Regions from separate parts of the Bradyrhizobium sp. MI1.7 genome, predicted to be linked through region 2. Evidence: predicted binding sites of a transcription regulator. Region 2 holds the regulator's gene; the other holds the start of a gene.
What was found. The regulator LexA, encoded in region 2, represses DNA repair genes until DNA is damaged. The targets are predictions, from matches to a motif close to TGTTCNNNNTGTGTTCNG.
Positions count from the first base shown of each region.

Region 1: AC0L3X_RS06220 (DUF3072 domain-containing protein) is a predicted target of LexA. The motif match lies at 1,893-1,910, and genes of this name have one in related genera.

Region 1 covers NZ_JBVVPO010000004.1:61,650-65,053, reverse strand. Annotated here, with positions in the region: gene AC0L3X_RS06250 (HWE histidine kinase domain-containing protein) at 1-257, shown strand, start outside; gene AC0L3X_RS06245 (hypothetical protein) at 346-567, opposite strand; gene AC0L3X_RS06240 (hypothetical protein) at 708-965, shown strand; gene AC0L3X_RS06235 (hypothetical protein) at 1,062-1,307, shown strand; gene AC0L3X_RS06230 (hypothetical protein) at 1,406-1,591, opposite strand; gene AC0L3X_RS06225 (hypothetical protein) at 1,610-1,831, opposite strand; gene AC0L3X_RS06220 (DUF3072 domain-containing protein) at 1,947-2,141, shown strand; gene AC0L3X_RS06215 (DUF6496 domain-containing protein) at 2,214-2,501, shown strand; gene AC0L3X_RS06210 (hypothetical protein) at 2,514-2,876, opposite strand; gene AC0L3X_RS06205 (Do family serine endopeptidase) at 3,148-3,404, opposite strand, start outside.
Region 2 covers NZ_JBVVPO010000003.1:253,469-256,872, forward strand. Annotated here, with positions in the region: gene AC0L3X_RS05705 (molybdopterin molybdotransferase MoeA) at 1-1,139, shown strand, start outside; gene lexA (transcriptional repressor LexA) at 1,316-2,017, shown strand; gene AC0L3X_RS05715 (hypothetical protein) at 2,039-2,371, opposite strand; gene AC0L3X_RS05720 (hypothetical protein) at 2,618-3,052, shown strand; gene AC0L3X_RS05725 (GAF domain-containing protein) at 3,277-3,404, shown strand, end outside.

The sequences.
Region 1 (3,404 bases), on a different contig from region 2:
AGGACGACCACCTCACACTGACCTGGGACGAAACCGGCGGCCCGCTGGTGAGGACGCCGAAATCCCGTGGCTTCGGCACGCGGAGCCTGCTTGCCAGTGTGGAATCGCAACTCGGCGGACAGGCGGAATTCAACTGGCGTGCCGAAGGCCTGTTGTGCCGCCTTGAGGTGCCGCTGACGCGGAAGACCGTAGCGCCGTCGGCCGCGAGCAAGTTCGACGCGGCTCCGTCCGAACCCCTTCAGCAGGCCTCAGGCTAGCGCGTCTGCGAGCGAAGTGGGCTCCGGTTCGCGCGTAAAGACAGGAATCTGGAGCTTCGGCCCTGATTCACTCAGAACCGATCATGCTCTAGCGCGTCGCGGCGACCCTCATGCTCTGCATCGCCTGCGGTTCGTCAGCGACACGTCCTTCCAGCCAGGCTTCCGTTTGCGAAAGCTCGCGCAGCGCCCGCGCGTAACGGCGGGCTGCGCTCCGCTCGGCGCCGCGCGGCAGCTTGCGCGCCTTGCGCAGCATATCCGCAGCCGCGTTGCGATAGGCCAGCGAGCGATAGAGAAAGACGACCTTACCCATATCGAATGTTCCCGTGTTGATGGCATTCATCCTCGCAAGACCGCCATGAACGTCGGATGAAGCGGGGAATGACAAAATCGTCATGACAATGGAACCCGCAATCGTCGTGCGCGTTTTATGCCACACCGCGAGGCGGTTCCATGCGCGGGAAAAAGTCGCCGAGCCTCATCTCTCCGACCGGCGTCATCAAGCTGATGACGCATGCGATGATGGGCGCAGCCCTCGGCCTTGTCTTCGGGCTCGCCCTCGTCCTGTTCAATCCGGCAGTCGCAAATTTGCTGAACCACGGCGGACATTCGGCCGCCATGGTCTTCATCATCACACTGGTGACGACGTTCGCGATCGGGGCGACGCTCACGGGCCTCATGTTCATCCTCGCCGAGGACAAGGAATTTTGAAGCGCGCGTGACGCGCACCGGGCGCTTTCGTTCGGAACTCCTGCGGCAAATGGCAGTTGGCTGCCTGCGTCAATTCAACTCAGGGAGTTCCCGCGCGTGAAAACCACCAAGCTCGCTCTTACCGTGATGTTGGCAACTGGCCTCGCCGCCGCTCCGTTCGCCGTGCAGGCCAAGTCGCATAAGGCCAAGCATGGATCCGCTATGTCCTCGTCGCAGACCACGGGTGCCAACACCAAGTCCTCCAAGGGCGCTGATCCCTCCGGTCAAGGTGGTTCTGGCCCCGGCTCCGACCAAGGCGGCACCATGACGAACAACAAGGGCGGCATGAGCAACACCAAGTGAGCTCCGGCCGACCATCAAAGGCCTCGCGGCGACGCGGGGCCTTTCGCTTTGGAGCTGGAGCTTGGAGCTGGATTGGGAATCCTTCCAGCGTCAGATCGCTAAAGCGGCCGTCCCGCGGCATTCGCCTTCACGAGATGCTCGAGCTGTGCACGTTTGCGTGCGATCAGGAGTTGGGCTGCGGCATCGTCGAGACCCTCGCGCTGCAATTGCCGGATGGCGGAGCCGAGTTCGAGAATTTCGGCGCGCAGCTTTAGAATCCGGTACGTGTCCGGGTCTTCGTCCACCGCACGCTCCCAAAATTCTCAGCGGCGCGCGATCACGCGCAGCGGACTGCCGGATGTCGTTGCAGGACGAAGGCGTACCCGCTCGCGGACGTCAGGCAGGACATCGCCGCCACCGGCCGCCTTCCATTCGCCGATCAGCAGGTTGATTTTCCGGCGCAGATCCATCTGCGCCAGGGCCTTTTCCGTGCAGTCGCGGTCGCGATTGACGAGGTCGCGCACAGACACCTCAATGTCGGCCATCTCAAGCCTCAAGGCGCTGATTTTGCGTCGAATTTCATTAATTCTGTTGTCCATGGCTTGTTAGAACAAAATAAGAACATATAGTCAAGTCAGGATTTGAGAACGGAGAGGCCAGATGCAGGTTCAGGGTAAATACGACGCCAGGGTTTTCCTCGCGGAACAGATGACGAGAGCGCAGGGGCTGAGGCTGAAGCGTCTGAGCGAGGAGGCCTATCAGCCCACCCAATACGATCGGGCTCTGTCCTCGACTGAGGCTGCGCGCCGCATTCGAGCGCTGGAAGACGAGATCGAGTTGGCGAACTCCTTCTGAGGAGCGCGGCCAGCGCATTTGGAACGTAGGGTCAGTGATGCGGTTCTTTCCCGTGGCCAAGGGAGAGAGTCGATGGCACGCAAGGCAAAGAAGCGCCGCTACTCACGCAGCGCCGGCGGTGATGTCGAGCGCGAGATGCGCCGCTATAAGAAGGGCACCGCGAAAAGCGGCCCCGGCGGTCGTGGCGGACGCGTGAAGAGTCGCAAGCAGGCGATCGCAATCGGCCTGTCGGAAGCGCGCGCGAAGGGCAAGAAGGTCCCGAAGAAGGCGTCGAAGCGGAAAACGTCCAAGAAGAAGACAGCCAAGAAGACGGCCAAGACAACGAAGAAGACCGCGAAGCGCAAGTCCAGCAAGCGGTAACGCCGATCCGGGTCAGATCATGCTGCCCGGCATGAAGCAGCGGATCGAAATCCCGAACGCAGTCTTCACCGGCCACACCATGGTGTGGCCAGCCCGGTTTGGCTCGGTGATGACGGCCTCATCAGGCACGTCCACCCACTGCCCGTCGAGCCGCACGCGATAGTGCCCATCGTGCGATTCCCAATCGGGGTCGGATACAGCAAAGCCATCTGCATCCGAGCAGCAGGGCCCGAGATGGCTGCGCAAACTGTCGAACCAGGGTTTTAGCGGCGAGTTGGCGTAGCGGCCATCGTCGCGCCCCAAGGCGCTTCCGGTCGTCAGGACAAGCGGCGCCACAAGCAGCGCACACCTCAGCGAGAGCTTCAATCGATCCATGTCGGCACCGATCAAATGCGAACCACCGGTTCCACAAGAAGGCCGGGCGTTCGAAGTTCCACTCCTGCAATTCGCCTGGGCGTCTTCATTGACGCCAAAGCCCAACACGTGATTCCCAACTGTGACGAGCGAACGCGGCTTTTTCGGACGAACCCGTCATCAACGCTGCCGTTAACGAGAATGTTATCGACACCTGTGGGAATCTTCCAGACGCGCACGAAAAAGGCGGCCCGCAGGCCGCCTTTTGAGTTTGCCGCGGGAAGCGCGAGGCTTAGGCCAGCGGCACCGCGACGAACCGCGTCGCTTCCTGGCTCTTCACCTGCAACAGCACGCTGTTCTTGCCGGATGATTTGGCCTGCGCCAGCTCGGAGCGGACATCACCGACATTGGCAACGGCCTTGCCGCCGACGTTGAGAATGACGTCGCCGGTCTGGATGCCGCGCTGCGCGGCGGGTCCCTGCGGATCGACCTCGGTCACGACGACGCCCTTCTGGCCCGCGCCCTGGACGTCGCCGGCCGGCGCCAGGC
Region 2 (3,404 bases):
TCGCGCTCGACGCAGCCTTCCACCGCGTGCTCGCGCGCGACGTCGCCGCGCGGCGCACGCAGCCGCCGCAGGCGATGTCGGCAATGGACGGCTATGCGGTGCGCGCGGTCGATGCGGCGAAGATCGACTCCCAGCTCACCCTGATTGGCGAGGTCGCGGCGGGCCGCCCGTTTGCGGGATCGGTCGGCGCCGGCGAGGCCGTGCGTATCTTCACCGGCGGTGTCGTTCCCGATGGCGCTGATGCGGTCGTGATCCAGGAGGACACGATCGCGGACGGCAAGCGCATAACGATCAAGGAAGCTGCCGTAACGGGGCGGCACATCCGCCCCGCCGGCGTCGACTTCTCGGAAGGCGACGTGCTGCTGCGCAAAGGGGCCCGGCTCACCGAGCGCGACCTCGCGCTCGCCGCCGGCATGAATTACCCGCAACTGCCAGTCCGGCGACGCCCGAAGGTCGCGATCCTCGCGACCGGCGACGAGCTGGTGATGCCGGGTACGACGCCGGGCCACGGCCAGATCGTCTATTCCAACGGCTACGCCCTGCACGCGCTCGCCCGCAGCGAGGGCGCCGATACCATCGACCTCGGCGTTGCCGCCGATACGCTGGAGGCCACCACGGCCGGCATCGGCCGCGCGCGGGAGAGCGGCGCCGACATCCTGATCACGACCGGCGGCGCGTCGGTCGGGGACCACGATCTGGTCCAGCAGGCGCTGAGGGACGAAGGTATCTCGATGGCGTTCTGGAAGATCGCGATGCGGCCGGGCAAGCCGATGATGAACGGGCGGCTCGGCGCGATGCGCGTGATCGGCCTGCCCGGCAATCCCGTGTCATCCTACGTTTGCGGCTTCCTGTTCATGGTGCCGTTGATTCGCGCGCTTTCGGGCCGTTCGATGATTCATCACCGCCGCGAACGCGCGGTGCTCGGCCGCGATGTCGGCGCCAATGACCAGCGCGAGGATTACCTGCGCGCACGCCTCGAGCTGCGCGACGACGGCACGCTCGTCGCCCTTCCGGTCAATCACCAGGATTCCTCGCTGCTTGCGAATCTCGCTGCGGCACAGGCACTTCTCGTGCGCGCGCCATTCGCGTCGAAGGCCGAAGCCGGCACGCCTTGCGAGGTCTTGCGGCTGCCCGTCTGAGCGCTTCGTTCGCGTGCGTTCCGCGAACTTTGTCGCGTTCACGGTAAATTAAGCAGTTGCGGAACATGTATCGAACATATAGTGTCCGTTCATGATTTGTTTCGAGAATGTAGCGGCTTACTGCTGAATTCAGCGTCTCGGAATCGAACGACATCAACCGGGGGATTTTGGTCGAGATGTTAACGCGCAAACAATACGAGCTCCTGCGGTTCATCAGCGAACGACTGAAGGAAAGCGGCGTGCCGCCCTCCTTCGATGAGATGAAGGACGCGCTCGACCTGCGCTCGAAATCGGGCATCCATCGCCTGATCACCGCGCTCGAGGAGCGCGGCTTCATCCGGCGCCTGCCCAACCGGGCCCGCGCCATCGAGGTGATCAAGCTGCCCGAGCTTCAGGCCGCCGCCGGCAGCCGCCGCGGCTTCACGCCGAGCGTCATCGAAGGCAATCTCGGCAAGGTCCGCACGACTTCGAGCCCGCCGCCGGACGAGGGCGAGCGCCCCGTCGCGGTCCCCGTGATGGGCCGCATCGCGGCCGGTACGCCGATCGAGGCCTTGCAGACCCGCAGCCACACCATCAGCGTACCGCCTGACATGCTCGGCTCGGGCGAACATTACGCGCTCGAAGTGCGCGGCGATTCCATGGTCGAGGCCGGCATTCTCGACGGCGACATGGCGCTGATCCAGCGCAACGAGAGCGCCGATACCGGCGATATCGTGGTGGCGCTGATCGACGACGAGGAGGCGACGCTCAAGCGCTTCCGCCGCCGCGGCGCCTCGATCGCGCTCGAGCCCGCCAATGCGGCCTATGAGGTCCGCATTCTGCCGCCCAACCGGGTGAAGATCCAGGGCAAGCTGATCGGACTGTACCGGAAGTATTGATACCGAACGTGCCGGTATCGGTCATTTCGCGCCCCGCGCGCTTTCGATCGGCATCGCCGATCCGGGATTGGAGCGGACGATTGTCCGCTTCCGCTGGATAGTCTTTCTGGTTTCGCGCAGATTATCCGGCCCCTCCTCCAGCGGTACATCCTCGGCACGCCACACGAAGCAGCCCTGCTTCGCGGCCTTCAGGTTCGAGGAGAAGTCATGCGCCAGATCGTTCTGAGCACAGTTGCTGTGGCGCTGATCGCAGCATCGGCCGCGCAAGCCTTGGCCGCGCAATCGCGGCCCCATGCCCGCAAGGATACCGCCGTAAGCGAGCAAGTCCGCAAGGCCCTCGACGCCGTCGACCAACCGTCGCGGCCGGGCTGGCAATATTCCGGCTGGTCGGCGCCTGCGGGGCGCTGACACGCGCCTGCGGAATGCAAAGGGGCGGGCTTTGTTCCTGGTGGATTCGGGAAAGTTAATGTGATTGCGGCCTGCGGCGGCGAGCCGTAGATTTGCCTACAACCCGGCAGAACGTTTGGTATTTCCACTCTGATAGAGGCCTGCGCCTCGATTAAGAGACGTGGGTCGCTATCCCTGCATGAGGAGCACCCGATGTGTGACTACAGCCTGCATGCCGTCGCGTCGCGTCCCGCCGAAGTCGGCGAGACGATCGTCACGACAACCTTCCGCGGCACCTCGACGCGCGGCTTTGCCTCCGCGGCCGATCCGACCGTCGCGGTCTGCCTGCTCCCGGGAACGGAGCTCGCCTTCGCCGACAACGTCCGCTACGACAATCGCTGGATCTGGACGCGCACCGTCAATTCGCGCGTCGGCAAGTTCGGCAAGATCGATCCGCACATTCCCGATCGCCATCATGATGCGATCGAATTCCCCGACGGCAAATCCGTGCTGGTGACGCAGCTGGTCGAAGGCCAGCGTGCGACCGTGCTGCAGCTACCGGTGACCCAGCCGCTCGGCGAGCGCGAGCACAAGCCGCAGACCATCACCGACAGCCGGCCAACCAGCACCCGCCTGCCGATCGGCTGACATCGCCATTCCCGGCCGGCAGGTCGGGCCAGGATTGAAAATCGCCATCGCCGGCCGAGGCCGGCGAGATGGTGTTGCTCGTGCCCCGCGAAACGCCATCGGGCGGACCAAGCCGTTGTGCCTCCCACCGCACGAAGTTTGCGCTGTCCTGCCTGAATTTTAAACGTCCGTTCCGCAGCCAAATGGCCGATGCTTGGTGCGGCTTGAGACGGCGGGCACGTTCGATGAAGACCTTCATTCGCGTCGTTGAACTCTGGGTGCCTGACCGCACGCGCATGCGGCTGGAATTCGGCGGCGGCCTCTACGGCGAAGGGTTGTCCGCGTTTAGGGACGTGAGCGAGGATCTGCACTT